4 regions of the Nonomuraea sp. NPDC049400 genome follow, and region 2 is predicted to be linked to each of the others. Evidence: riboswitches for the same ligand, from Rfam matches in the RefSeq annotation. Region 2 holds a riboswitch; each other region holds the start of a gene.
The links. Region 2 has a riboswitch for cyclic di-AMP ahead of ACIBVN_RS11565 (C40 family peptidase). Riboswitches for the same ligand answer to the same signal wherever they lie in the genome.
Positions count from the first base shown of each region.

Region 1: linked by a shared signal. The riboswitch ahead of ACIBVN_RS13700 (coiled-coil domain-containing protein) and the one ahead of ACIBVN_RS11565 (C40 family peptidase) in region 2 are both predicted to bind cyclic di-AMP.
Region 3: linked by a shared signal. The riboswitch ahead of ACIBVN_RS36160 (C40 family peptidase) and the one ahead of ACIBVN_RS11565 (C40 family peptidase) in region 2 are both predicted to bind cyclic di-AMP.
Region 4: linked by a shared signal. The riboswitch ahead of ACIBVN_RS48740 (CHAP domain-containing protein) and the one ahead of ACIBVN_RS11565 (C40 family peptidase) in region 2 are both predicted to bind cyclic di-AMP.

Region 1 covers NZ_JBITMP010000008.1:10,921-18,120, forward strand. Annotated here, with positions in the region: gene ACIBVN_RS13675 (YceI family protein) at 1-182, shown strand, start outside; gene ACIBVN_RS13680 (hypothetical protein) at 432-626, opposite strand; gene ACIBVN_RS13685 (hypothetical protein) at 643-771, shown strand; gene ACIBVN_RS13690 (WGR domain-containing protein) at 1,347-2,312, shown strand; gene ACIBVN_RS13695 (hypothetical protein) at 2,486-2,959, shown strand; gene ACIBVN_RS13700 (coiled-coil domain-containing protein) at 3,436-4,392, opposite strand; cyclic di-AMP (ydaO/yuaA leader) riboswitch at 4,398-4,538, opposite strand; gene galT (galactose-1-phosphate uridylyltransferase) at 4,591-5,682, opposite strand; gene ACIBVN_RS13710 (DeoR/GlpR family DNA-binding transcription regulator) at 5,679-6,458, opposite strand; gene ACIBVN_RS13715 (50S ribosomal protein bL37) at 6,592-6,669, shown strand; gene ACIBVN_RS13720 (uridine kinase) at 6,717-7,200, opposite strand, start outside.
Region 2 covers NZ_JBITMP010000006.1:329,343-336,542, reverse strand. Annotated here, with positions in the region: gene ACIBVN_RS11585 (response regulator) at 1-573, shown strand, start outside; gene ACIBVN_RS11580 (phosphotransferase family protein) at 574-1,635, opposite strand; gene ACIBVN_RS11575 (NYN domain-containing protein) at 1,780-3,102, shown strand; gene ACIBVN_RS11570 (NlpC/P60 family protein) at 3,230-4,189, shown strand; cyclic di-AMP (ydaO/yuaA leader) riboswitch at 4,578-4,740, shown strand; gene ACIBVN_RS11565 (C40 family peptidase) at 4,793-5,329, shown strand; gene ACIBVN_RS11560 (hypothetical protein) at 5,469-6,287, shown strand; gene ACIBVN_RS11555 (M48 family metallopeptidase) at 6,389-7,200, shown strand, end outside.
Region 3 covers NZ_JBITMP010000028.1:139,799-146,998, reverse strand. Annotated here, with positions in the region: gene ACIBVN_RS36180 (DsbA family protein) at 1-340, opposite strand, end outside; gene ACIBVN_RS36175 (O-methyltransferase) at 400-1,044, shown strand; gene ACIBVN_RS36170 (branched-chain amino acid aminotransferase) at 1,117-2,214, opposite strand; gene ACIBVN_RS36165 (3-isopropylmalate dehydrogenase) at 2,430-3,476, opposite strand; cyclic di-AMP (ydaO/yuaA leader) riboswitch at 3,596-3,740, shown strand; gene ACIBVN_RS36160 (C40 family peptidase) at 3,933-4,337, shown strand; gene ACIBVN_RS36155 (class I SAM-dependent methyltransferase) at 4,543-5,358, shown strand; gene serA (phosphoglycerate dehydrogenase) at 5,846-7,200, opposite strand, start outside.
Region 4 covers NZ_JBITMP010000052.1:47,465-54,664, forward strand. Annotated here, with positions in the region: gene ACIBVN_RS48720 (MDR family MFS transporter) at 1-967, shown strand, start outside; gene ACIBVN_RS48725 (LysR family transcriptional regulator) at 957-1,820, opposite strand; gene ACIBVN_RS48730 (alpha/beta fold hydrolase) at 1,879-2,691, shown strand; gene ACIBVN_RS48735 (YoaK family protein) at 2,703-3,398, opposite strand; gene ACIBVN_RS48740 (CHAP domain-containing protein) at 3,561-4,232, opposite strand; cyclic di-AMP (ydaO/yuaA leader) riboswitch at 4,245-4,383, opposite strand; gene ACIBVN_RS48745 (Gfo/Idh/MocA family protein) at 4,500-5,453, opposite strand; gene ACIBVN_RS48750 (aldo/keto reductase) at 5,473-6,294, opposite strand; gene ACIBVN_RS48755 (hypothetical protein) at 6,393-7,200, shown strand, end outside.

The DNA of each region.
Region 1 (7,200 bases), on a different contig from region 2:
TCGACTACACCGGAACCGCGGTGGACGCCCAGGGCATGACCCGGGTCGGTTTCGAGGGCAGCACGGTGATCAACCGCAAGGACTTCGGCATGACCTACAACGCCGTCCTGGAGACGGGCGGCGTGATGATCTCCGAGAAGATCACCCTCGAGTTCGACCTGTCCGCCGTCAAGAACGCCTGAACGCCTGGAACGCGTCAGCGCCGGCGGCCCTCCAACGGCATCCACCTCGACGCCGCCGGCTACGACGCACTCTCCCAGGCCGTCGACCTCGACGACCTGCTGTCAACGAGGCCGGAGCAGAGCACGCAGACGATGGTCACGGCAGCTCGGGCTTCCCTTAGTGGCGGAGAGTCTTATTCAGAGGGTGGGAATTCCAGGTCGATCCGATGGGTGAGACTGACTTTGGGGTTCGGCTCTGCGTGTGCGTTCTCAGCCGTGGATCGGATAGGCGGCCTGGAAGGTCAACCGCTGATCGGCCGTGTCGCCGATGTGGGTGAGGAGTTCGTCGAGTGCGGCGTATTCCTCCCATGGCTGCTGACCGCTTGCCTGGGCCAGGCGGGTCACGACGAGGACTTCGAGGTCTGGGACGCGCTTGTTCTTCCAAAGCTTGTCGGCCAGGCTCACCAGCAGGTCTTCGAGGGTGAATAAGGCGTTCTACGGCGACATGAAGCGCGTCTGCGCCTCCCAGACGGCCTACGGCCACCAGAACAAATGCAAGGCCTGGTCGGTGACGTACTACAACGCGGCGAAGCTCGCAAAGATCAAGTAGCCGGCGTCACACCGGGCGGATCCCAGGGGGGTGCTCCAGAGGTTGGCTGGGAGGCCGCGCGCCAGGTCAGCCACGCTGTCAACGTTGATGAGGCGCCGAGGCTGATGAGTTGGAAGGGAGTGGGAATCTCATCCCATCCCGAAGTCGCTGCTGCCGGCCCGGGCGAGCGTTGTCGCCGCTGACAGCGAACAGGAGGCCATGTTCGTCGAGATCGCCGAGCCGGGCTCGTTTCATCCTGAATACGCAGGTCGAGGCCTGACGTGAGCGTGGTGAGGGTGCTCGTGCGGGTCAGGGCGGGAGATCATGACGAGTGGTCACCTGTCACCTCGTGATCTCGCTGTTGGTCAGGACTAGTAGAACGTGCTGATCGATGGATGCCGTGGCCAGCGCCGCCGTGATCGAAGTGACCAGGCCATAGCGGCTGTCGACAGCCAGGTTACGCAGAATCCTCATGGCGTCCGTCTCGTAGGCCTTTATCACATCATGGGCTGCGGCGGTATATCGCAGGTATCGCAGGCCCCTGTGCCATGTCATCGCGTGTTCCGCAGTCACCTGCACCCTGAGAAGATCCCGATATGTCAGGACTACGCAGTTTCGAGAAGCGCTCCGACGGTGTTGTACGGCTCTGGCAGATCGAGCGCGAAGGCATCCGCTGTCACATGGCGTGGGGGATGGCGGGTGGCACCCTGCGGGGGACGAGCATGACCCTCGACGACGAGGCGCATGCCGTACGTCACTTCAACAAGAAGATCGACGAGAAGCGGCGCGAGGGCTACGTCGAGGTCGTGACACCCGAGCCCGAGCCTGCCCCCGCACCGGCTCCGGGGCACGTAGGCTCGCTTCTCGACATCCTGGATTCCGGCTACGAGCCGCTCGATGCCTACGACAGCGTGTACGTCATGCCCGTGCGACTGGGGATCGGGCGCTTCTGGCGCTATGCCGTACTGACGGACGACGGGCGCAGGGGCCTGATGTTCCCCGTAAAGGAGGCCTGCCATGACCCGGAGCTGGTCCGCGCGTTCCTGGATTTCCTCGTGCCGCGCCGGGAGCTGGCCTTCGACGGCAGTTCGCATCACAAGTTGCCGTTGGACGCGCTGATCGGGCCGTTCAGCCACGCGCTGCTGTGCTCGCCGCAGCTGATCAGCAACGTCTACGAAGGGCGCGTCGCCTACGCGTATCCGATCCACGACTGCGAGATCGGCGACGCGGACACCGGGACGTGGGTCGAGGCGCGGACCCAAGGACATGGCTCGCTACCGAATTCGACCTGGGATCGCGCTCCCCTACCGGTGACCGACCTGCGCTACGACCTGCGGAGCGCGAGCGGGCCGTTCGAGGGGATGGGTGATCGGGAGACGTTGAGACGGGCCAAGTTCAAGACCGGCACGCTGGAGGGGGCGGGGAATCTGCTGCGCCGGCTGGCGGTCTCGACGCCGAAGAGCTTCGTGGAGGTTCGGTCGTTCCGGGGCGAGGTCCTTGCTCTCGGGCCCGCCGACCTCACAACCGACACCTTGGACAGGGTCGGCAGGTTCGTCCGCTAGTTTGCCTATCCCTTCCGGAGACGCCACGATTGGGTTGGTCCCTATTGAAGTGGCAGGTCAAGGGCCTGGTGTGAGCTCCGCTGGACGTGCTCTTCCTGGTGGTGCCAGGGGTTCAGTGCGGATGATCGTTTGCCTGAGGGATCACGCACGTTTCATGATCCGTCACGGTCCGGATGATCGCGTTCACGATGATCCTTTGCGCGGGAATTGCGCCGTCTGTGAATGACCGCGGTAGAGGTACGGTGTCGCTTCTGGAACGCCTCACCGCGCGTCGCACGGAACTGGCCAAACAGGCCGAGCAGGTGATCGCCCAACTGCTGGCCGAAGACGAGCTGCAGGGAGAGCCTGTTCGGGCAGCTCAGGCCGCCCATGACGACACCGAGAACATAGGCGACGGCGGCGGCGAGATCGAGGTGGTGCCGATGTACCGGGTGGCGCTGCCGGCCCGGCGCGTGGCCGAGCCGCCCCCGAGGGCTGCTGATCCCCCACCGGGAGCGCGCCACGAGCGCACACGAGCTGCCGTCGACTACCAGGCGCTGCTGGAGGCGGTGCGCACCGCCGACGGTCGGGTGATCTGCAAGGCGATCTGCGCGCAGCTGGGTTGCCTTTCGAGTCGGGTCAGGTGGGAGGCGTGCGGGCCAAGCTGAAACGGCTGGCCGAGCGGGGCTGGCTGCGCAAGACGCCCAGCGGCGCGTTCGCTGCGCTGCGCTGACCACGCCCGAGGGCGCCCGAGGGCGATCGACGTCCCCTCACAGCCCCTGACCAGGGCGACGTCCCGGTGAACAGAGCAAACCGGCGGACACGATCCACCCGTGTTCGAATCGTCGAGGTCGCCAGCAGACGGGCCCGCTGTTGCCGCTCCCATCCAGCCAGCATCGCCTCGAACACGGCTTCTGCCGGGCGCAAGGGCACCACACCATCCGACAGAACCAGATGAGCGGCCCCCTCCACAGCCACCCTTCTCACCCTTCGATTGGCTCATGGCGCGCGGCGAAGAGGTCCTGCTGTCGACGGATCAACTCCGCCAGGTCGTTGCCAGCTGGACCGGTGTGGTCGACGGTCCCGTGGGTAAACGCCATCTGCAAGTGAGCGAATAGCTCATTAGATGCGATTCGTCCCATTTCTAGTTCATCGAGATGTGCACGTGGTCGTAGTGGTTCTCGGTGATGCTGCCCCGGTCCGACATGGCCCGCCAGCCTGAGCCCATGTTGATGCGCTGCTTCCAGATCACGTACTTGACCCCGAGCTTGTCCTTGTTCTTGAGTGCCCACTCCGCGATGCGGTCGCCCAGGGCGTTGTTGACGGCCGACGGCGTCGTCCCGCCGGTGCTCATCATGAAGTCGCAGGCCCGCCCCAGCGGGTGCTCGCCGCTGGAGCCGGAGCGGAAGCAGCCCACCTCGTACGGCAGCTTGAAGTTCTTCTCCACCTGCGCCTTCATCAGCCGCGTGCGGGCCGTGATGTTGTCCGAGCCCGTGGGCAGCTCCGGGGCCCAGCTGCCGTTCGTGTTGCGGCCGGGGCCGAACGGCACCAGGTCCTGGAGCTTCTTCTGGATGTCCTTGATGACGTCCTGGGCGTCTTCGCGCTGCTCGGCCACGTCCTTGGCGTCCGCGCTGATCTGGGTGGCGAGCGCGGCGGCCTCGTCGGAGGCCTTCTTCTTCTCGTCGCGGGCCTTGGCCACACCGTCCACGACGGCCTGCTGCTCGGCCGTGAGCTGCTCCAGCAGGGCCACGGCGCCGCCGTTGGTGGGCAGCAGGAAGGCGGGCAGCGAGGGGTCGTGGCTCTGGTAGCGCATCCTGGCGATGTCGGCGACCCGCTGCTCGGCCGCCACCACCGCCTGCTCCGCGGCGGCCAGGCGGTCCTTGGCGACCTTGGCGGCCTCCCGCGCCTTGGCCAGCTCGACACGCTTGAGGTTGTACTTCTCGATGAGCTTGTCGACCTTGCTGTTGAGCTGCTTGAGCTGGGCGCGGAGCTCGGCCTCCGACGGTTTGGGCGCGGCTGACGCCGCGGTCACCGGCAGGACTGCGACGGCCGCGGCGGTGATGAGACCGATGACAAGGCGCACGGGGGACGCAGCCGCCACGTGGATGTTCCTCTCCCTCTGCCGACCGGGTTAGCTGACGGGTTCGGGCGCGGAGGTGCCCTACCGACACGTGGTCGGATTCACCCCAGAACTAGGTGGGTCCCCGGCTCCCGGGCGACACGCCCGGGATTAGGCGCGCAACGGCCGTTACAGCCGGTGCAAAAGGGATGTTAGTGGTAGATCACGAGTAATGCGACCCTAATAAGAAATCTGATAGTGATCTACTTGTGATCGAATCATACGCGCGGCCTCCTCCGGCAGCACGTCGTTCACGAAAGCGCCCATCGCCGACTCCGAGCCGGCCAGGTACTTGAGCTTGCCCGGCGCCCGCCTGATGCTGAACAGCTCCAGGTGCAGGTACGCGAGCTCACGGTCCTGCCGTACGGGCGCCTGGTGCCAGGCCGAGATGTACGGCATCACGACGCCGAACAGGTCGTCGAAGGCCCGCAGCACCGAGGTGTAGAGCGGCGCGAACGCCGAGCGCTCCGCCTCCGACAGCGCGGCCAGGTCGGGCACCTGCCGGTGCGGGTAGATGTGCACCTCGTACGGCCACCGTGCGGCGGCGGGCACGAACGCCGTCCACAGCTCGTTGGCGGCCACCACGCGCGTCCCCTCGGCCCGCTCGGCGGCCAGCACGTCGGCGAACAGGTTGCCCTTCGAGTACCGCTTGGCGGCGGCGAGCTGGAGCTTGGTCCTGGGCGTGACGTACGGGTAGCCGTAGATCTGGCCGTGCGGGTGGGCGAGCGTGATGCCGATCTCCTCACCCCGGTTCTCGAAGCAGAAGACCTGCTCCACGCCCTCGATCCCGGACAGCTCGGCCGTGCGGTCGGCCCACGCCTCCATGACCAGCTCCACCTGGTCGGTGGAGAGCCGGGAGAAGGAGGACGAGTGCTCAGAGGTGAAGCAGACCACCTCACACCGCCCCGCTCCCGGCCGCACCTCGCTCAAGCCACCCACTTCCGAATAAGTCCCGAAATTTCCGGAGAAGGAGGGAAACCGGTTCTCGAACACCACCACGTCGTAGTCGTGCGCCGGGATCTCCGACGACCGGGTGTCCGACGACGGGCACAGCGGGCACTCGCTCGCCGTGCCCGTCGGCTGGAACGTGCGCGTCTGCCGGTGCCCCGCGATCGCGATCCACTCCTCGGTCAGCGGGTCGTAACGCAGCTCGGAGGCCACCGGCCGCGGGTCGAGCATGCGCCGGTCGATCGCGCTCCTGTCGGCGTCGTCCCGCCGGTCGAAGTAGATCAGCTCTCGGCCGTCGGCCAGGTGGGTGATGGTGCGCTTCAAGGCGAGCCCTCCGCGATGATCAGTTCTCCGGCCCGTTCGGCCAGCTCCGTGCGTGCGTCCTCGGGCAGTCCCGCGTCGCTGATGACCACGTCGGCCTCGCTCAGCTCGGCGATCGTGCTGATGCCGACCGTGTTCCACTTGGTGTGGTCGGCGGGGATGACCAGCTTGGTGGCGGCCGCCACCAGCTCCCTGTCGGTCTCCGACTCCAGCAGGTTGGGCGTGGTGAACCCGGCCCGCACGCTCATCCCGTGCACGCCGAGGAAGAGCGTGTCCACGTGCAGGCGGCGGATCGCGGCCACGGCCACCGGGCCCACCAGGGCGTCGGACGGCGTGCGTACACCGCCGGTCAGCACGACCGTGCGGTCAGAACGCGGGTTCCGGTGGAAGACCTCGGCGACGGGGATCGAGTTGGTGATCACCGTCAGCTCGGGTACGCCGATCAGGTGGCGGGCCAGCGCCCACGTGGTGGTCCCCGCCGAGAGCGCCACGGCCGTGCCCGGCCTGACGAGGCCGGCCGCGCGCCGCGCGATGGCCTCCTTCTCCTGCTGCTGGCGGGCCGACTTGGCGGTGAAGCCCGGCTCCTCGGTCGAGCCCGGACCGAGGGCGGTGGCGCCGCCGTGGACCTTCTCCAGCAGCCCGCGCTCGGCCAGCACCTCGAGGTCGCGGCGAATCGTCATGTCGGAGACGCCGAGCTCGCGAACGAGGTCCGCGACCCGGACTCCGCCGTTGCTGCGCACGCGTTCGAGGATCGTCTGCTGACGCTGCTGTGCGAGCACACCCGCTCCTTCCAACAGATTCCACCAAATTATGACACGGAATTGTTGGGGAATGTTAGTTCGCGTGGTGCGCTTGCGCTGGTCAGGGCAGGCGGGAGACGCTCTGGTTCCGGCCGATCATCGGAGGCGAGCTATGGCCAGGCGCGCACGCAAGGGCAGGGCACGCAAGAAGAAAAAGGCTAACCACGGCAAGCGCCCCACGGCGCGTTGATCGGGTGGCCGCCTTTCCCGGCGGCCACCCTCCTTTGTCTGCGCCGCTTACGCGCCGCCGTCCGGCGTCAGCCGCACGGCGAGCCGGTCCGGGTGATCGGCCCTGACCACGACGTCGGCGGCCTGCTGGGGCCGTGCCTCCCGCTCGTACCGCTCATAGGCGGGCAGCCGCCACAGCTCGTCCTCGGGCGTTGCGCGCTCCAGCGCCCCCACCGACAGCCACACGTGCACGCTCACCTCGAACGCCAGCCCCCGCCCGAGCAGCAGCGTCCCGTCGACGATCAGCACCCCTCCCGGAGGCAACTCCTGGTACGGCGCCCGGTACGCCCGATCGATGCGGCTGTCCCAGAGCCGCGGCAGCACCTGCCCCGAGCCGCCCGGGTCCAGGGGCTCGAGGACCTCCCTGGTGAGCGCCTTGGCGTCGAGCCAGTCCTCGTAGAAGGCGTCCGGGTCGGTCCTGCCGTGCTCCAGCCGCAGCGACGCGGGCCGCAGGAAGTCACCCGCCGACACGCGCAGCACGGGCCTCCCGCGC
Region 2 (7,200 bases):
GACATCGAGATCGTGGCCGAGGCCGGCGACGGAGCCGAAGTACCGCCGCTGGTGGCCGGGCACCGGCCCGACGTCGTGCTGATGGACATCCGCATGCCCGGCGTCGATGGGCTCACCGCCACCGAGGCGCTGCGCCGCACGTCCTCGCCGCCCGAGGTGGTGGTGCTGACCACCTTCCACGCCGACGCGCAGGTGCTGCGGGCACTGCGGGCGGGGGCGGCGGGGTTCCTGCTGAAGGACATCGCGCCCGGCGACCTGGTGCAGGCCATCAGGAAGGTGGCCGCGGGCGAGCCGATCCTCTCGCCCGCGGTGACGCGCCAGCTCATCACGCACGTGTCCGACGGCGGCGCTGGGGAGCGCACCGAACGGGCCAGGAAGCTGCTCACCCGGCTCAGCGAGCGGGAGCGGGAGGTGGCGCTGGCCGTGGGGCAGGGCAAGTCGAACGCCGAGATCGCGCGCGAGCTCTACATGAGCGTGCCCACGGTCAAGGCGCACGTCTCGCGCATCCTCACCAAGCTCGACCTCAACAACCGGGTCCAGGTCGCGCTGCTGGTCTACGACGCCGGTACGTAGTCACCTCGCGAGCAGCTCCTCGATCGTGGCCCGGTGCAGCACCAGGTCGTCGGGGTCGTCCGGGGCGGGCTGCTCGCCGAAGTGGATCCGGCGCTGCCACACCCTGGCCATGACGATGCCGTGCCGGAGGGCGGCATACATCTCGTAGAAGTCCATGTCGCGGGGCTCGTACCCGGTTAATTCCCGATATTTCCGGCAGACGTCGCCGCGACGCATGAAGCCGGCCATGCCGGGAAAGCCCATGGCGACCGTGAGGTCCTGGAAGAAGCGGTGCAGAAAGATCATCCAGGACAGGTCCAGCTCGCGCGGGCCCACGGCGGCCATCTCCCAGTCGAGCACGGCGACCGGGGTGAAGTCCCGGAACATCATGTTCCCGATCCGGGCGTCGCCCCAGCACAGGACGTCCGGCCCGGGCTCCTGCGGCCAGTGCGGCTCCAGCCAGCGGAAGGCCCGCTCCAGCAGCGGGATGCGCCGCTCGCCGTGCGCCCACTCGTAGTAGGAGCGTTGTGCCTCGACGTGCGCGCGCAGCCCGGCCGGCCCGAGCGGGGCCAGCTCCTCGGCCGTGAACCGGGCCTGGTGCAGCGCCGCCAGGACCGCCACGGCGGCGTCCTGCAGGCTGCGCTGGTCCGCCGGCGCCGCGTCCAGCAGCCAGCTCCCGAATGTGTACGGCATCACGTCCGGCGGCACCTCGCCGTCCTCGCGCTCCATGACGAGGAACGGCGTGCCGAGATGATCGGGATCCGGTTCGAACCAGAGGGCCCTGGGCGCTGGAATCCCAGCTTTTTCCCTGGCCAGGCGCATGATCCCGAACTGTGCCCGCAGGTCATAGGAGGGGAACACCGGAACGGCCTCTACCGCAGGTGCGAGCCTGGCTACGCAGCGCGTTCCTCCTCCGTCCCAGGCGGCGGTGAAGAACAGGGTCTCGCTGGACATGCCGTTCTCGGACGGCCGGGACACTTCGGACACCGAAGCACTCTCGCCGGCCCTGCCGCGCAGCCAGACGGCCAGGCGTTCGCGCAGCTCTTCAAGGTCGCGGGTGGAGGTGCGGATCTCTTCTGTCACGGTCGGCCTCCTGGGTGAGCGCCTGCTCCGGCTCAGTCGTATACCGCCAACCAAGCGCTCGTCCATACAAAGGTGACCGTTACGGTCAGGTACGCGGCAGCCGTACCCTTGTCTGAAAGGGCATGTCACGAAGGGACAAGTGGGATGAGTTCAGCGGGTGAAGGCCTGTCTCGCCCGCTTCCCGAGCAGGTGCGGCTAAATGTCGTCGATCTGGCGTCTCAGGTCCTCGGGACGATGCCCGCTGCCTCCGTGCCTCCGCCGCTGCGCGGTATCGCCAAATTCGACCCCCGCAAGCGGGCCAAGCTCGGCAGCGCGCCCATCGCGGCGCAGCTCGAGAACGACAAGAAGTTCCGCGAGCTGGTGGCCGAATCGGTGGCCGCCGGCTGGCCCGAGCTGGTCGCCTCGCTGGCCGAGGGAAACGTGCCGCCCGCCGCCGACCCCGTGCTCGTGGCCGCGGCCGCGTACCTCACCAGGCCGCCCGGCTGGGCCGAGATGATCGAGGTCGCCCGCACCGACCTGGAGCAGTCGGCGGTGGCGGCCGAGGGGTCGGAGCGCGAGGAGGCGGTCACCCGGCTGCGTGAGCAGCTCGCCGCGCAGAAGAGCGCCGCCAAGGAGGAGTCCGACCGGCTGCGCGAGCAGATCAGGGTGGCCCGCGCGGAGAACTCCGACCTGCGGCGCAAGCTGCACGACGCCCGCGAGCGGGCCAAGGCCGCGGTCCATCACGCCGAGGAGATGGAGCACGCGGCTGAGGAGGCCAGGGCGGCCGCCTCGGCCTCCTCCGTCGCGGGCGAGTCCGAGCTGCGGCGGCTGCGCGAGCGCCTGGCGGACGTGGAGAAGCAGCTCGAGGCCTCGCGCCGGGCGGCCCGCGAGGGCAGGAGCATCGAGGACGCCCGCATCAGGGTGCTGCTCGACGCGCTGCAGGACGCCTCCGCCGGGCTGCGCAGGGAGCTGGCTCTGCCCACGACGATCACCCGGCCCGCCGACTCGGTCGCCGCGATCACCGGCGAGCGGCCCGGCGTGCGCGGCGTGCCCGCACGCGCCCTCGCCGACGACGACCCGCAGCTGCTCGACCAGCTCCTGGCCCTGCCGCAGGTCCATCTGATCATCGACGGCTACAACGTCACCAAGACCGGCTACGGCACCCTCACCCTCGCCGACCAGCGCAACCGGCTGATGACCGGGCTCGGCGGGCTGGTGGCGCAGACCAGGGTCGAGGTGACCGTGGTGTTCGACGGGGCGGAGCTCAACGCCCCCGTGCAGGTGGTGGCGCCGCGCGGGGTGCGGGTGCTGTTCAGCGACCCAGGGGAGATCGCCGACGACCTGATCCGCCAGCTCGTCCGCGCCGAGCCGCCCGGCCGGGCCATCGCCGTGGTGTCGTCGGACCGCGAGGTGGCCGAGTCCGTCAGGCGGATGGGAGCCAGACCCGTTCCGTCTGGCTTGCTGCTGCGCAGGCTGGGGCGGGCCTAGATTACGGACCGGCTGGGTTGGCGCTCCATCACGATTTGCCACGTTTAGGGGATGCCTCACCCGCCACTTCTGTACTATTTCGCCCCAGATATCATCCCTGGGAGGCGACACAGTGAGGTTTGGCAGGATGCCGGTGGCCGCGGGTCTCGCGTTCGGGCTGCTCCTGTCCCCGATAGGCCCTGCCCTCGCTGATCCCAAACCCACACTCCGGCAGGCCAAGGCCAAGCTCGAGAAGCTCAACGACAAGGCCGACAAGGTCGTCGAACAGTTCAACACGGCCAATGAGCGGTACAAGAAGGCCAAGAGCTCCTACACCAAGCTGAACGACAGCTACAAGCGCAAGCTGGCGACCGTCGCGGACCTGCGGGCCGAGGTGATCGGCATGGCCGTCAACAGCTACAAACTCGGCACCGACCTGACCTCCTTGCCCGGGCTGATCGGCACGGACAACCCCGAGGCCCTGCTGACGGCGCTGACGCTGACCGGGCAGCTGTCGAAGGAGCGGGCGGAGAAGCTGGCCGCGTTCGACCGTGAGAACCGCGGGCTGAAGGCCGAGCGCGACAAGGCGGAGGAGGCGCTGGAGGTCGCGGACAAGGAGCGGGACGGCGTCGAGAAGGAACGCGCGGAGATCCTGAAGCTGATCGCCCAGCAGAAGAAGCTGCTGAGGCGACTGGGCGCCTACAATCCCGGCAACCCGAACAGCGTCGGCATCAAGTACAGCGGCCCCGCCTCCGGCAACGCCGCCGCCGTCCTGCGCTTCGCCTACGCCCAGGTGGGCAAGCCGTACATCTACGGCGGGACCGGTCCACGAGGCTATGACTGCTCGGGCCTTACCCAGGCGGCATGGCGCGCCGGCGGCGTGTCGTTGCCGCGTACGACGTGGCAGCAGTGGGCGTGGGGGGCCAACCGCAGGGTCGATTTGAACGATCTCCAGCCCGGGGACCTCATCTTCACCTCGAGCCTGGGCCACGTCGTCATTTACGCCGGCAACGGGGACATCGTCCACGCGCCCCAAACCGGCGACGTGGTCAAAGTCGTCAAGCTCTCCTCCTACGGCGGCCCCATCGTGGGCGTCGTCCGCCCGTAGGCGCGCTTCCCGGTCCTCAAACGGTGAGTGGCTGAACGATCGCGCACGCTTTCTTCTATGCACCATAGTAGATGGCTGCGGCGGGGCAAATGTGAAAAAGGCGACAATCGCGATCTGACAAACGCCTGCGAAAAGAAGTGTGAGCAGTGTCACATTTCGATAACAGAGCCTGGCGCTCCAGCAGCGATTTCCACTCTTACAGACCCCTTTATCTGATCTTTACAGCCCATGTCTCGCTTTGCCGATTCTTGACGGTTCGGCGTAGCTTCTGGCGACGTCGCGGTGAACGAGCCATGTCCTCCGCGAACCCGCATCGGTCCCTACCGATGTGAGACAGATAAAGATCCGCTGGTCACCGCCCCATATCCCCGTATCAACCTCTTGATCGGGCGGTGGCCTGCCGAGTCCGTGCAGCCAGGAGGCACGGAGCCGGGGACCCAGCGATCCCAGTTCCCAGGGATCAGGGGTGAATCGGCGCGTAGACCGCGCCGTAGGGCTACTTCCAGGCCCGAATCCGTCAGCTAACCCGGTAGGCATTCGTGGAAGAGTCAAGGAGAAATCCTGTCTACCTCCCTGCATAACCCCCGTCTGTCCCGCTTTGCCATGAGCGGCGTAGCGCTCACGATGACCGTGACGGCCGGAGGTCTGGTCCTCCATGCCCCAACGGCTCAGGCGGCCACCAGCACGTCGGTCTCGACGGCCAAGGCGGCCACGACCGCCCAGACCTCGACGTCGGCCAAGGCCGCAACGCTGAGGGCGGTCAAGGTGGCCCGGCAGAAGTCCAAGGCCCGCAAGGCTGTCTCAGCCGCCAAGAACCAGATCGGTGACCCGTACCGGTACGGAGGCACAGGTCCTGGTTCGTTCGACTGCTCCGGCCTCGTCCAGTACGCCTGGAAGAAGGCCGGGGTGAAGCTCCCGCGCGTGGCGAGCAGCCAGTTCGCCCGCATCAGGAAGAAGGTCTCCTGGCGGCACCTCCAGCCCGGCGACCTGCTGTTCTTCAACGGGCTCGGCCACGTGGGCATGTACGTCGGCAAGGGCAAGATGATCCACTCGCCGCGGACAGGCGAACGGGTGCGCATCGACAAGCTGGGCGGATGGCGTAAGGCGTCCTTCGTGGGCGCGGTCCGTCCCGGCCTGTGACCAAGCCCCGCCCGAACCCTTTGGTTCGGGCGGGGCTCGTCCTGCTGCGTCGGCTGGTTCGGGCGGGGCTCGTCCCGCCGCGTCGGCGCACACGTAAGCGGCGGATGTGGCCCTTGTGGGGCGACTACGATCGGGCATCGTGTCCAGGTGGGTGAGTCGGCGGGTCGCGGTGGTCTCCATCGTGCTCCTCGCCGTCGCCCCCGCCAGCGCCCCCACCCCCGATTCGCCGGCCCTCCCGCCGGAGGCCCGCCACCTGTGGCGTGACGACGCGGTCGTCGTCCGCGGCGCGCGGTCCGCCGTCGTCGGCCACCACACCCCACCCGGTGAGCTCCGCGAACTCGCACGCAGAGCCGACGTGGCCGGGCAGCGGGTCTCGGACGTGCTCGGCCGGCCAGTACGACCGCTGATCGTCGTTCCCGGCTCCGCCGCGGAAGCGGCCCGGCTGGCCGGGGTGGGGCGGGTTGACGGGCTGGCCGCGATGGCCGACGGCGGCCGGGTGATCATCGTCCCCGAGTTCTTCGCCAAGCTGAACTCCACCGGCAAGGACGTCGTACTGGCCCATGAGCTCACCCACGTCGCGGCGGGCACCGACCGCCTGCCCGTCTGGCTCTACGAGGGGTTCGCCGACTACGTCGGATACCGCGACTCCGGGCTCCCCGTGAGGACCGCCGCCGCCGAGCTCGCCGCCGAGGTGCGGTCCGGCCGTCTGCCGGGTGAGTTGCCCGGATCTGCCGCTTTCGCGGCCGACGGGCGGGATCCCCTGCGGCTCGCGCGGGCGTATCAGGAAGCCTGGCTCGCGTGTCGCTTCCTCGCTGACCGGTTCGGTGAGGAGACCCTGGTGAGGCTCTACCGTGATGCCCGGGCAGTCGGCGTCGACCAGGCACTCGCCGCGCTGGGGCTCTCCGCGGCCACGCTGACCGCACGGTGGCGCGACTACGTGCGAGACCAGCTCGCGTGAGGGGGAGGCTGATGGGCGAACAGCGAGATACGGACGACGTCGAGGGGGTAAGCGCCGGACAGGGGGCGGCGGCAGATGAGGGGTATGGGGAGGGTGTGTCCGTGAACGGGGACGGACCGCGCGAAGCCGCGGATGAGCGGCGGCTGAGGCGGCAGGCGGGGGCGGCGGCCGTGCTGCTCGGCCTGATCATTCTGGCCGTGGCCGCCTTCAGCACCCCTTGGCGCATCCTGGCCTCCGGTCCGCCAGACCCCGCGCGCGACTTCACCGCCGCGCAGATCGCCAGAAGCAAGGCGTTCGACGCGGCCACCACCGTGCCGAGCTACCTGTCGCTGGCGCTCACACTCGTCCTCGCCGGGCTGCTCGTGGCCACCCCGTTCGGCGCGAGGGCGGTGGGCTGGCTCAAGGGCCCCTGGTGGGTACGGGTGGTGCTCGGCGTCGTCGTCATCACCGCCATCGTCGAGCTGGTCAAGCTGCCGCTCGGCATCTGGTTCGAGACGCTGCTGCGCGACTACGGACTGTCCACCCAGGACTGGGGGTCCTGGACCGGCGACCGGCTGAAGAACATCGGCGTCGAGGCGTTCCTGCTCTGCCTCATGCTGCTCGTGCTCGTGGCGCTGGCCCGCAGGTTCAGGCGCTGGTGGATCCCCGCCGCCGTCGGGGCGTTCGTGCTGACGCTGGCGGTGTCGTTCATCTATCCGGTGGTGTTCGAGCCGCTGTTCAACGACTTCACGCCCATGCGGCAGGGTCAACTCCGCACGAGCCTGCTCGCCATGGCGCAGCGCGACGGCGTGCCCGTCGAGGACGTGCTGGTCGCCGACGCCTCGCGCCGGACGACGGCGCTCAACGCGTACGTGTCCGGCTTCGGCGCCACGCGCAGGATCGTCGTCTACGACACGCTGCTCAAGGCCCCGCA
Region 3 (7,200 bases), on a different contig from region 2:
AGCGGGCGGCAGCGGCGGCGCGGATGGAGTTCGAGCGCATGGGCTCGTCCCTGAAGATCGTCACGGGGTGGAAGACGACCTTGACCTTGCCTTCCATGGCCAGTTTCCTGATGGTGGCGTCTACTCTGGTGTGCAGTTCCTTGCAGACGGGACAGTCGAAGTCCTCGTACACGTCGAGCACGGGAGCCTCGCCCGAACGGTCGGCCAGGACCATCGAGCCGTCCACCTGCCGGGCCAGCCGCACCCCGTCGGACGACTCGCCCGGCTTCGAGAACGCCAGCACCCCGAGTACGGCGATGGCCACGCACGCGAGCGCCACCGCCAGCAACCGCTTCATCATCAGCCCACTCTCACCTCATTGATCGCGCAAACCCTACCCGATACCGGAAGAATGGCTACATGAAGGCATATCTTCTCGACCCCTCCGTCGCACAGTACGTCTTCGCCCACTCCACCTCGCCCGACTCTCTGCTGGAGGAACTGGCGAAGGAGACGGCCGAAGCCACGGGGAACGCCGCGGAGATGCAGATCTCCCCCGATCAGGGCATCTTCCTCACCATGATCACCCAGCTCGTGGCCCCCCAGGTGGCCGTCGAGGTCGGGACGTTCACCGGCTATTCGTCCGTGTGCATCGCCAGGGGGTTGTCCGGCGGGCGGCTGCACTGCTTCGACGTCAGCGAGGAGTGGACGTCCATCGCCCGCCGCTACTGGCAGAAGGCCGGGGTGGCCGACCGGGTGACGCTGACGCTCGGGCCCGCGCTGGAGACGCTGGCCGCCTTCGACCAGCCCATCGACCTGGCGTTCCTCGACGCCGACAAGGGCAACTACCCCGGCTACTACGAGCTGCTCATGGAGCGCCTGCGGCCCGGCGGGCTGATCGTGGCGGACAACACGCTGCGCAGGGGGCACGTGGCGGACCCGGCGCACAACGAGGTGACGACCGTGGAGATCAGGCAGTTCAACGACCTGGTGATCGAGGATCCGCGGGTGACCGTGCTCATGCTGCCCGTGGCGGACGGGATGACCTTGATCAGGAAGAACTAGCGCAGCGCGTCCTTCGCGGGGCCGGCGTCGGCACCGGAGTGGCCGGGTCCCGGGAGACCCGGCCACCGCGGGTTAGGCGATCTTGTGGATCCAGTTGTGCGGGTCGGGGCGGGCGCCGTACTGGATGCCCACGAGGTCCTCGCGCACCCGCATCGTCACGGGACCCGGCGTGCCGTCGCCGATCGTCCAGGAGCGGTCGGCGCCCCGCACCGAACCCACCGGCGTCACCACGGCCGCCGTCCCGCACGCGAACACCTCGGTGAGCTCACCGGACTCGCACCCCGCCTGCCACTCGTCGACCGAGATGAGGCGCTCCTCGGTCTCCAGACCCAGATCGCCGGCCAGCTCCAGGATCGACTCCCTGGTGATGCCGGGCAGCAGGGTGCCGGTCAGGGCAGGGGTGACGAGCTTGTCGCCGAAGACGAAGAACAGGTTCATCCCGCCCATCTCCTCGACGTACTTGTGCTCGTGGGCGTCCAGCCACACCACCTGGTCGCAGCCGTTCTCCACCGCCTGCCGCTGCGCCACGAAGGCGGCAGCGTAGTTCCCGCCGCACTTGGCGAAGCCCGTGCCGCCGGGGGCGGCACGCGTGTACTCGGTGGACAGCCACACCGAGACCGGCTTGACGCCACCCGTGAAGTACGAGGCCGCCGGGGAGGCGATGACCAGGTACTTGTACGACTTCGACGGGTAGTTCACGCCCAGCCCCGCCTGGGTGGCGATCATGAAGGGGCGCAGGTAGAGGCTGTGGCCCTCGGTCGTGGGCACCCACTCCTTGTCGGTGTCGACAAGGAGCTCGAGCGACTCCACGAACGTCTCCTCGGGCAGCTCCGGCATGGCCATCCGGACGGCCGAGCGGTTGAAACGGGCGGCGTTCGCGTACGGGCGGAACGTCACGATCGAGCCGTTGACCTGGCGATACGCCTTGAGCCCCTCGAACAGCTCCTGCGCATAGTGGAAGACCGAAGTGGCCGGGTCGAGCGAGAGCGGGCCGTACGGCATGAGCTTGGCGTCGTGCCAGCCCTGCCCTTCGGTGTAGTCGATCGAGATCATGTGATCCGTGAAGATCTGCCCGAAACCGGGGTTCGCCAGTACCTGCTCCCGCTCGGCCGCGGTGCGAGCGTGGTCGGATAGCTGCACGTCGAAGCTGAGCTTCTGAGCGATGGTCATGACGGAGGTCCTTCTCTCTGCGAAATCTGCCCAAATCTACAGAAGACTGCGGATAGGCGGTGGCGGGTGGCACTGCTCGCAAGCAGCCCCGTACTTCTTATTGTCTCGCTATATGGGATGGCAAGCGGCCGATGGGGTGGTTAGGCCGTTTGGACGCGAAAAAGCGCCCGGCGGTCCTCTGCGGACCACCAGGCGCTTGCGGGGCTAGGCGGTCCCTAGCCGGATACTCGCGCGGTGATGTCGTCACCGATCTCGTGAGTGGTGCGGCCGGTCCAGCCGGTCAGCCGCTCGAGGATGTCGTCGGCGACCGCCTGCTCGACCTTGGCCGCCTCGGCGTGCAGCCCGAGGTGGTCGAGGAGCATGGCGACGGACAGGATGGTCGCGGTCGGGTCGGCCTTGCCCTGGCCGGCGATGTCGGGCGCGCTGCCGTGCACCGGCTCGAACATGCTGGGGGCGGTCCGCTCGGGGTTGATGTTGCCGCTGGCCGCCAGGCCGATGCCGCCGGCGATGGCCGCGCCGAGGTCGGTGATGATGTCACCGAACAGGTTGTCGGTGACGACCACGTCGAACCTCTCGGGCTGGCTCACGAAGAACATCGAGGCCGCGTCGATGTGGCAGTAGTCGGTCGTGACCTCGGGGAACTCCTCCGCCACGCGGTTGACCGTGCGCTGCCAGAGGTCGCCGGCGTAGGTGAGCACGTTGGTCTTGTGGACGAGGGTCAGCTTCTTGCGGGGGCGCGACTTGGCCTTCTCGAAGGCGTAGCGCACGACGCGCTCGACACCGTGGGCGGTGTTGAGCGACTCCTGGGTGGCGATCTCGTGCGGCGTGCCGCGCCGCATGACGCCGCCGGTGCCCGCGTAGAGGCCCTCGGTGCCCTCACGGACGACGATCATGTCGATGTCTTCTGCGGGCGTGTCGGCCAGCGGGGTCTCCACGCCGGGGAACAGCTTGACCGGGCGCAGGTTGACGTAGTGGTCGAACTCGAAGCGCAGCCTGAGCAGCAGGTCGCGCTCGAGGATGCCCGGCGGGACGCTGGGGTCGCCCACGGCGCCGAGCAGGATCGCGTCGTAGCCGCGCAGCTCCTCCAGCACCGCGTCGGGCAGGGTCTCGCCGGTGCGGTGATAGCGTGCGGCGCCGAGGTCATAATGCGTGGGCTCGATCTTCGTGCCCACTGCCTCCAGGACCTTGAGGCCCTCGGCCACGACCTCGGTGCCGATGCCATCACCGGGGATGACTGCCAGACGGATGTTACGCGACTCCATGAGCCGTACCTTACCGCGTCGTCTCGACTGACGAACACTCCATCTCATCTATCGGACTTCGGTTCTCATTTCCCGGACGTCCGTTTTGCCCCTATTGCCATCCTTTGACCGTTTCGTTAGAGTCCGTCGAGCCTAATCCACGCAGCGGTTGCGTGGAGCCGGGGACCCACTTTCCCCCTGGGGCGAATCGGCACCCCCATGCCGTAGGGCTACTTCCAGGCCCGAGCCCGTCAGCTAACCCGGCCGGCCGCATGGAAGGACAGACCCCTGTCTCGCATTGCCATTGCCCTGGCGGCGGGCGCCGTCGGGCTCATTCTGGCCACCCCCGCCCAGGCAGCCCCCAAGGACGACCCCACCACTCTGACCGACCCCACCACCCTGACCGGCGCGGACATCAAACGCATCCGGCAACAGCAGGCGCCGAAGCCCGCCTGGAAGATCGCCCTCAATTTCGCCATGAGCAAGCGCGGCACCCCGTACGTGTGGGGCGGCGCCAGCCCGAGCGGATATGACTGCTCCGGGCTCATGCTCAGGGCGTACCAGCACGGGGGGATCGAGCTGCCCCGCACCGCGCGCGAACAGTACGCCGCGTTCGACAAGAAGATCGCCTGGAAGGACCTCAAGCCCGGCGATCTGGTCTTCTTCCACAACCTCGGGCACGTCGGGATGATCTCCCGCCCCGGCTACATGGTCCACGCGCCGCGCACGGGTGACGTGGTCAAGGAGGAGCGCCTGAACGCCTGGCGCAGGAACTCCTTCGTGGGCGCCGTCCGCCCCGACCCCAAGGGTGTGCGCCTCTGGGGCAAGCTGAAAGAGCAGCTCAGCGCCCCGGCGCCCGCCACGCTCAAGGCGACCGTGTAGGAGGCGCGCCGCACGTCAGCAAGGCGACATCGAGACGACGGCGCCCGTCTCCGCACTGTGCGCGGGAAATAGCTCGTCAAGCGCATCGGCGGCGTAGCCGTGGCGCTGTCGTCATCGATCGTCGCCCCTGCGCGGGGCGGCGGCGCGCACAACGCGGCCTTGCTGGGCGCGCTCGCGCCGGCGCGCGCGGCGTTAGCGTTGAGGCATGGCGCCAGAAAAGGTGCAACTCACCGAGGAGAAGGCGACGCTCCTCGCCACCCTGTACGGACGCGCGCTCGACGCGAGATCACGGCACCCGATTCTCGGCGACGACATGGCCCTCGAAGCGGTCGGCAGGATCGACTTCGACTTCCGCAAGACCGGCATGAGCCCCGCCCTGGCCGCCGCCGTCGCGCTCAGGGACCGCTTCATCGACCGGTGGGCCGCCGCGTACCTCGCCACGCACCCCGAAGCCACCGTGCTCCACCTGGGCTGCGGCCTCGACACCCGCTTCTACCGGCTGGCGCCGCCGCCCACCGTCCGCTGGTACGACGTGGACTATCCCGAGGTCGTCGAGCTGCGCGGCCGGCTGTTCCCCGAGCGGCCGGGCCACCGCGTGATCGGCTCGTCGGTCACCGACCTGAAGTGGCTGGAGCAGGTCCCGGACGACGCTCCCGCGCTGGTCGTCGCCGAAGGTCTGGTCTACTACCTCCACCCGCACGACGGCCGGGCACTGCTGCGGGCGATCGTGGACCGCTTCCCCGGCGGGCAGGTCGTCTTCGACGCCATGAGCAGGCTCGGCGTCCGGCTGCAGAAGCTCAACAGGCCCGTGCGGAAGGCCGGGGCCACGCTCCACTGGGGCATCGACGGCCCCGGCGAGCTGGTGTCGATCCATCCGAGGCTGCGCTGCGTGAGCGCGGTGAGCGCGTTCGACATCGGCGGGTTCGACCGCCTGTCGCCGCCGCACCGGATCTCGGCCTGGGTCGCCGGGGCGATACCGGGCGTGAAACGGTCGGCGGTGTTCTACCGGCTCGAGTTCTGAGGAGCCCCGCCGTTGTCCCGGCGGTCCAGGGCGGTCTGCACGGCCTCCGCGGCCTCGTCCTCGTGCTCTTCCGAACGGTTCCAGGCATACATCTCGTACATGTGACTCATCTCATTTCGCGAGCGTTCCAGAGGGACGTCGGACTGCGTTTCATTGCCGAACCCGTTCGGAGGGCTGTGATGGATGTCCTCGCTTCGCTGCGGATCCATCACAGCGCAAATCCGACCGAGCCTGCTCTCGCAGGGTCCGGATCACGGACCGGGCGAATGGGACTTACTGGCCGACACACAACGCCACTCACCGCGGCGAGTCGTCGACCTGCCCTAACAGGCCCCGCCGCGGCAGGTAATAAGTACGAGAACCTGGCGCATTTCCAGTAACAGTACCTCAGCAATCTCGTTGGATGTCCTACTATCTCGCATGCTGAGACGCAAAGGGCCGCCACCCGGAACGATCCGGGTGGCGGCCCCAGGGCCGGAAAGGGCGGTCAGTCCTCCAGATCCACCGAGCGGCCGCTCTCAGCGCCGATCTCGCTCACGATCTGGTCGATCACCTCGGCCGGGATCGCCGAGTCGACGGTCAGCGCGATGAGCGCCTTGCCGCCCTTGGTGGAGCGGGCCACCTGCATCGAGGCGATGTTGACGCTGTGCTCGCCGAGGAGGCGGCCGACCACGCCGACGATGCCGGGACGGTCGGTGTAGGTGAAGAACGCCAGGTGGGACGTCGGCTCGATCTCCATCTCGTAGCCGTTGACCTCGACGATCTTCGTGATCTGGCGAGGGCCGGAGAGCGTGCCGGAGACCGAGACCTGGCGGCCGTCGCCGAGCAGGCCGCGCACGGTCACCACGTTGCGCCAGTCGGGGCTCTCCGAGCTGGTCACCAGCTCCACGGTGAGACCGCGGTCCTTGGCCAGCAGCGGCGCGTTGACGTACGTGACCTGCTCCTCGATCACGTCGGTGAACACGCCCTTGAGCGCGGCCAGCTCGATCACCCGCACGTCCTCGGAGGCGATCTCGCCGCGCACCTCGACGTCGAGCTTCGTGGCGACCTCGCCGGCCAGCGCGGTGAACACGCGGCCGAGCTTCTCGGCCAGCGGCAGCCCCGGCTTGACCTCCTCGGCCACCACGCCGCCCTGGACGTTGACGGCGTCCGGCACGAACTCGCCCGCGAGCGCCAGCTTCACGCTCCGCGCGACCTGGGTGCCGGCCTTCTCCTGGGCCTCGTGCGTGGAGGCGCCGAGGTGCGGCGTGACGACGACCTGGTCGAGCTCGAACAGCGGGCTGTCGGTGCACGGCTCCTTGGCGAACACGTCGAGACCCGCTCCCGCGACGCGCCCCTCCTTGATCGCCGAGTAGAGCGCGCCCTCGTCCACGATGCCGCCGCGGGCGACGTTGATGATGCGCACCGACGGCTTGACCTGGTGCAGCTCCCTGTCACCGATGAGACCGAGGGTCTCCTTGGACTTGGGCAGGTGGACGGTGATGAAGTCGGCCTGCTTGAGCACCTCTTCCAGGCTGAGGAGCTTGACGCCCATCTGCGCGGCGCGGGCCTGCGGCAGGTAGGGGTCGTAAGCGATCAGCTCGACGCCGAACGGCTGGAGCCGCTGGGCCACCAGCTGGCCGATCTTGCCCAGGCCCAGGATGCCGATGACCTTCTCGTCGAGCTCGACACCCGTGTACTTGGACCGCTTCCACTCCCCGTTCTTCAGCGCGGCGTGAGCCTGGGCCGTGTTGCGCGCGCTGGCCAGGATGAGGGCGACGGTCTGCTCGGCGGCGCTGGTGATGTTGGAGGTCGGCGCGTTGACGACCATGACACCGGCCTTGGTGGCGGCTTCGACGTCGA
Region 4 (7,200 bases), on a different contig from region 2:
CCTGCTGGTCGTGGGCTTCGGGATCCGGCTCAGGAGCGAGCGGGTCAGGGCCAGGATCGACTACCTCGGCGCGATGCTGCTGACCACCGGCATCGTGGCCCTGACCCTGCTGGCGAGCTGGGGCGGCACCGCGTACGACTGGTGGTCGCCGCAGATCCTGGGCCTGGGCGTGGTCTCCGCCGTGACCCTGGTGGCGTTCGTGCGCGTCGAGCGGCGGGCCGAGGAGCCGGTCATCCCACCCAGGCTGTTCCGTGACCGCAACTTCGCGCTCGCGCAGGTCGTCAGCTTCCTGGTCGGCGCGGTGATGATGGCCGTGATGTCCTACCTGCCGCAGTACATGCAGTACGTCCAGGGCGCCTCGCCCACGGCCGGCGGGATGCTGCTGCTGCCGCTGATGTTCGGCATGCTCGGGGCGCAGCTCGTCACCGGCCGCCTCATCAGCCGCGACGGCCGGTACCGCAGATATCCGATCCTCGGCGGCGGCGTGCTCGTGGCGGGCGTTGTCGTGCTCACCTGGCTGGGGGCGAGCACGGGGACGGCGCTGGCCTCCGCGCTCACGCTGGTCTCGGGGGTGGGGATGGGACTGCTCACGCAGAGCACCCTGCTGCTCACCTTGAACAGCGCCGAGCCGCGCGACATGGGCGCGGCCGGCGGGACCGTCACGCTGCTGCGGACCATCGGCGGATCGCTGGGGATCGCTCTGCTGGGCGCGATCTACGGGAGCCGCATGGAGGCCGGGCTGGCCGGTCGGCTCGGAGCCGGGACCGCCGAGCGGCTGGCCGGGGGCGGCGGGCTCACGCCCGAGCTGGTGTCCACGATGCCGGGAGCCGTACGGGACGCCGTGCGCGAGGCGGTCAGCGGCGGGCTGCGGGGTGTGCTGGCGGGGGCCGCGGTCCTGGCCGTGATCGCGTTCGCCGCCGCGTGGTTCGTGCGGGAGGTGCCACTCCGTACGGAATCTACAACGTAAAGGCGGCCAGCTGGTCGAGAAAGGCCCGGGCCGCCGGGGCGCAGTCGGCCGCCGACGGGACGGCCAGGGCCAGGGAGCGGGTCATCGCCGGTTCGAGCGGTCGCGTGACGACGGCGCCCAGGTCGGCGGGCAGGCCCAGGGTGGGGACGATGCTGACGCCCAGCCCCGCGGCCACCATCTCCAGGATGGCGGCGGGGCCGCTGGCCTCGAAGGCGATGTCGAGCCGGACCTGGGCGGCCAGCGCCGCTCCCATGATCAGCGGGCGGCAGCCCGCGGTGGTGAGGATGAACGGCCGACCGGCCAGGTCGGCGAGGGTGATGGCCGGGCGGGTGGTCAGGGGGTGGCCGGCGGGCAGCACGGCGACCATGTCGTGGGTGCTGAGGTGGACGGTGTGCAGGCCGGGGGCGGGGAGGGTGACCACGCCCACCTCGGCGGCGCCGCGGTGCAGCCATTCGCGGATGTCGTCGTCCACCCCCTCGAACAGGCGGACCCGTACCTGGGGGTAGCGGTCGGTGAAGGCGCGCAGGAGCCTGGCGATGAGCGTGCCGGTGGCGCTGGGGAGGCTGGCCAGGCGCAGCTCGCCGGTGATCTGGCCGGCGGCGGCGGCCACGTCGGCGCGGATGAGGTCGAAGTGGCGCAGGGTCTCGCGGGCCCGGGCGAGCGCTGCCTGGCCGGCCTCGGTGAGGGCGATGCCGTCGCGGTGGCGTACGAACAGGGCGGCGCCGAGCTCGCGCTCCAGGGTGGCGATGGCGCGGCTGACGGCGGGCTGGGACATGCCGGTGTAATCGGCGGCGGCGGTGAAGCCGCCGTGCTCGGCGACCGCGACGAGCACCCGGAGCTGCGCCAATGTCATACCGGCATACCTTAGTTGGTATTTGACCGTGAGGGTGGCAGAACATCATGGTTATGGCATGTCCAAGCGAATGACGGTCGAGGTCGACGGCCGGATGGCCAGTTATCTGACGGCGGGCGAGCGGGGCCCGGTGGTGTTGCTGCTGCACGGCACGTATTGGAGCCGGGTCTGGGAGCCGGTGATCGACGATCTGGCGGCGGCGGGTTTGCGGCCGGTGGCGGTCGATCTGCCGGGGCTGGGGCGTTCCGAGGGGGAGCTCACGGCGGAGACGGCGGCGGTGCCCGCGCTGGCGGCGTGGGCGGGGCGGTTCGCGGCCGCGGTGGGTGCGCGGGCGCCGCTGCTGGTGGCGGGGCACGACATCGGGGGCGCCGTCGCGCAGCACCTGCTGGTCGAGTCGGAGGTGGCGCGGCTGGCTCTGGTCAATTCGGTCACGTACGACTCGTGGCCGGTGTCCAGCGTGGCCCGTTACCGGGATCCCGCCATGGTGGCGGCCACGACCGTGGAGGAGTTGCTGGCCGCGCGCCGCAAGGCCGTCACGATCGCGCTGGGCCGGCCCGCCTCCGAGGCGGAGCTGGCCGATTACCTGGATCCGTGGCGTGACCTGCGGGTGGGCCGGTCGTGGATGGCTCTGGCGGGCGCGGCCGACAGCCGCTACACGCTGGACCTCGTCCCCGCGCTGAAGGCGGATGAGACGCCGAAGCTGCTGGTGTGGGGTGCGGATGACCCGTTCCAGGAGGTCCGGTACGCCGAGCGCTTCGTCGCGGAGATCCCGAACTGCACGCTCGTGCGCATTCCCGGGGCGGGCCACATCCCGATGGAGAACGACCCGGCAGGGGTCGCGCGGGCTCTGGCGGACTTCTTCCTCTCGTAAATCCCGCCGGCTCAGCTCGTGCGGCGGGCGCGCCTGCGGGCCACGACGGCGACGACCGCCAGGAGGGTCAGGGCGGCGGCCAGCGGCAGTGCGGGGCCGACGTGCAGGTGGAGTGCGGCGCCGGTGAGGGCGCCGAGGAACATCGCCACGACCGACGCGGACCTGCGCAGGGCCGCCCGGCCCGGGGTGTCGGCGGCCAGGCCCGTGAGGGTGGTGGTGAGGACGTTGGTGACCAGGTCGGGGACCGCCAGCGCGCGTACGGACGCGTTCTGCAGGCCCATGCCGTACGCGAGCAGCCCGATGAGCGCCGCCCTTGCACCGGTGTGATCGTGTCCTGCCACCAGGGCCACGGTGAGGGCGGCGGCGACCAGCAGGGCATGTGCGGCGGTGGCGGCGGCGAACGCGCGCCGGGCTTCGCTCGTCCGTCTGGTCACACGCCCGGCGGTCCAGGCGCCCGCCCCGAACGCCGCGAGGGCCAGGAGGGAGGCCCATGTCGACAGCTCCTGGTCTCCGGCCAGGGCGAAGCCGAGGAAGACGATGTTGCCGGTCATGTTGCCCACGAAGACGCGGCCCAGACCGAGGAAGCTGATGGCGTCCACGAGGCCGGTGACGAGGGCCAGGAGGATCAGCAGGGCGGGCAGGACGCCGTGCGGGTTCCCGCCGCGGGGGAACAGCCCGTCGGCGACCCACCGGAGCCCGCCACTCACGGGCGCCCCGCGGTCTCGGCTCCCGGGCGGGGGCTGGGTCTCATGGCCGGCTCCTTGGCGAGGTTCGCGCGTGGCTGCCCCAACCCCCTTCCCCCGGAGGATGGCGGGATGCGAAGAGCGCGCGCCCCCGGAGGGGACGCGCGCTCGTGTGGTGAAACGGGGTCAGCCGGCGTACTCCGGGTAGCCGTAGCCGACGACCTGGGACTTCGGACGGACGCGCTCCTCGACCTTGCCGTTGCCGGTGTTGCCCTCGACGGTCGAGATGGTGCCGTCGCCGTTGTCCTTCTCGACGAACCCGACGTGCTCGATGTCGTCGAGACTCTTGCTGCCCTTGAAGGAGAAGAACACGACGGCGCCGGGCTTGGCCTCGGTGCCGAAGCGGTGGTTGGCCTGGAACCACTTGGCGTGGGCGACGGTCCAGGCGTCCCAGCCGATCTGCGGGCGGGCGCCGGTCTGCTCGCCGACCCAGGAGATGAACATCGCACACCACGGGGCGTTGATGTAGTCGGCGCGCTTGCCGCCGTCACGGGCGATGGTCTCCGCGGCGCGCGGCGAGTTGGCGTACCACTTCTGGAACTTGGTGCCGCCGCCGTAGGCGTTCTCGGAGATGCCGACCTGGGCCTTGGCGAGGTCCAGGACCTGGGAGGCGGTGACGTTGACCTTGGTCTCCCTGGACTTGGCGTGGTCGTCTTGCGTGGCCGCGGTGGCCGGCTGCTGCTCTGTGGCGGCGGCCGTGCCCATGTGGGCGCCGAGCCCGGAGGCCAGGACGGACGCGCCGAGCACGGCGCGGGCGATGTTGGTCTTCGTGGCAGCGGTAAAGCGGAACTTGGCCATCGAGGCGGTTACTCCTTGCTTCCATGCCGCTTACCGGGTTAGCTGACGGATTCGGGCGTGGAAGCTGCCCTACGGCACCGAAGTGCCGATTCACCCCATTAGGACGTGGGTCCCCGGTTCCGCCCGGAGGCGGATTCAGCGGTCACAGGACGGTCCTGTGATGTGTGTCGCGATGGTCGGACATTGCCGGACAAACCGGACGAATGTCTCAAGAATGCCTCAAATGTAATGCATAAGGCAAGAGGCTACAAATCTGTAACGACCCAGCTAGGCGAGTTGCCCCCGGGCCGCGGCCAGGAGCCCCATCATGGCGAGGGACTCATCAAGCGGCATGACCGAGCTTTCGGTCCTGCCTTCGGCCGTTGCGGCGCGGACTTCGCGGAGCTCCCCGGCGTAACCGTTGTCCGCCGGATCGAGCACATGCTCCTCCGGCTCCATGGAGGGCCCGGAGAGCAGAATCCGCTGCGGCGCCCAGAACGGTGCCTGGATGTCCGCCCGCATCTGAGTACCTACAACACAGGCATGGTTCGGGTAATTCCCGAGCAACGAGGTTTCTACGAGAGCCCGCCTGCCGCCGGGGTAGAGCAAGATCCCGCCCGCCTCCGCGTCCACGCCGTTGGGCGCGAGGGAGCCGGTGATCCGCAGGTCAGAGGGCATGCCGAGGAGCAGCTGAGCCAGGCCGAACGGATAGATCCCGAGGTCGAGCAGGGCCCCGCCGCCGAGCTCCGGCGCCCACAGCCGGTGGACCGGATCGTAAGGTTTGGCAAAGCCGAAAGTGGCTTGCACGGAGCGGATGTCGCCGAAGCGCTCGTCGGCCGCGATCTTCTGGATGAGGGGGTTGAAGCGCATCCACATGGCCTCCATGAGGAACACGCCTGCCTCACGTGCCAGCCGTACCATCTTCTCCGCGTCGTCCACGGTGGCGGCCAGCGGCTTCTCGCACAGCACGGCCTTGCCCGCGGCGATGGCGGCCTCGGCCACCTGCAGATGCTGGGCGTGCGGCGTCGCGACGTAGACGGCGTCCACGGCCGGATCGGCGCACATCTGCTCATAGGAGCCGTACGCCGACTCCGCGCCCAACGTGGCGGCCAGCGCCTGCGCCCGGCCTAAGTCCCTGGACCCGACGGCGGCCACCCGCATCCCGGGCTCGGCCACGATGGCCGCTCCCACGGTCCGCGCTATACCGCCTGTCGCCGCGATGCCCCACGCAAAATCCCGCACGTGGGAGATCGTAGACGAATCACGTCATGTTGAACGTGTCGGGATCGGGGCCGAAGCGCCGGCCCCTGTTCAGCGCGCCGATGGCGGCCATGTCCTCGGGATCGAGGATGAAGTCGAAAACGGCGATGTTCTCGGCGATCCGCGACGGGGTCACGGACTTGGGGATGACGACGTTGCCGAGCTGCAGGTGCCAGCGGAGCACGATCTGCGCGGGCGTCTTGCCGTACTTGCCGGACAGCACGGCCAGCGCCGGGTCGTCCAGCAGCCCCTGGCCCTGGCCCAGCGGGCTCCACGCCTCGGTGAGGATGCCGTTGGCCTCGTGGAAGGCGCGCATCTCGCGCTGCTGCAGGTACGGGTGGAGCTCGATCTGGTTGATCGACGGGACGATGTCGGTCTCGTTCATCAGCCGGGTCAGGGTGGCGATCGTGAAGTTGGAGGTGCCGATGGCCTTGGCCCGCCCGTCACGGTAGATCTTTTCCATCGCCCTCCACGCCTGCACGTACTTGTCCTGCTGCGGCACCGGCCAGTGGATGAGGAAAAGGTCGATGTAGTCGAGGCCGAGCCGGGCCAGGGACTCCTCGAAGGCCGCCTCGGCGCGTCCGTGGTCGGCGTTCCACAGCTTGGTGGTGACGAAGACCTTCCTGCGCGGCAGCTCCGATTCGCGCACGGCCTGGCCGACGCCCTCCTCGTTGCCGTACGCGGAGGCGGTGTCGACGTGCCGGTAGCCGGCCTTCAGCGCGGTCGTGACGGCCTGCGCGGCCTCTTCGGCGGGGACCTGCCAGACCCCGTAGCCGAGCTGCGGGATGTGCACGCCGTCGGTGTTGAGCAAGAGCGAGTTCATACTGCCCATTGTTCACGTCGCGTTTCTGGGGGCTTAAGGCGGCGGGGCTAGCTTGAAGCGGTCGTGAACGGGCCATCACCCGGCTGGGAGGAGCAGGAGTGGTCGAACAGGCGTCGGCCTGGGTGGAGTCCCCGCTCCAGATGCTGTGCGCCGTCGAGGCCCACTACGCAGGGCTGCTGGGCCCCCGGACGGTCGTCGTGCCGCGCTCGGGCCTTCGGCCGCTGAAGGCCACGCGCCGGGAGCTGAGGTCTCTCGGGCTGCCCGACGGCCTGGAGCTGGCCGAGCCGCGCGAACGCATGCCCAGGCGCGTGCAGGCCGTCGGCGACGCCTTCTCCGGCAGGGTGCAGCTGCGCTGGCTGACCTCGCGTCCCGGCCGCATCGTGATCGTGGACGATGGCCTGGCCACCCTCCGGCTGCTCGAGCTGCTGGCCGCGGGGCCGTACCGGCCGCTGCTGCGGGCCAGGACCCAGCCGACCAGGCTGCGCGCCGCGCTCGGCCTGGCGGCCGCGCTGCGGCTGCGCCTGAGCGACGTGTCGGTCTTCACCGCCCTGCCCGTCGACAAACCCCTGGAGGACGCGGTACGGCGGGCCGGAATCGACCTGGTACGCCACCAGTTCGCCTGGCTGCGGGCCCAGCCGCCCAGCGCCGAGGTGCCCGCGGAGCGCACGGTCGTCCTCGGCACCTCGCTGGTCAGGAACGGCCTGGTGCATCGCGACCACTACCTGCGCTGGCTGACGGACCTGGCCGCGCGCGAGCCGCTGGCGTACTATCCGCACCGCCGCGAGGACCCCGTCGACGTCGCGCTGATCCGGGAACGCCCGGGGATCACGGTCCACGACGGCGGCGCGCCCGCCGAGCTGACGCTGCGGGGCCTGGACGCCGGCCAGCGCGTGCTCAGCCTCCCCT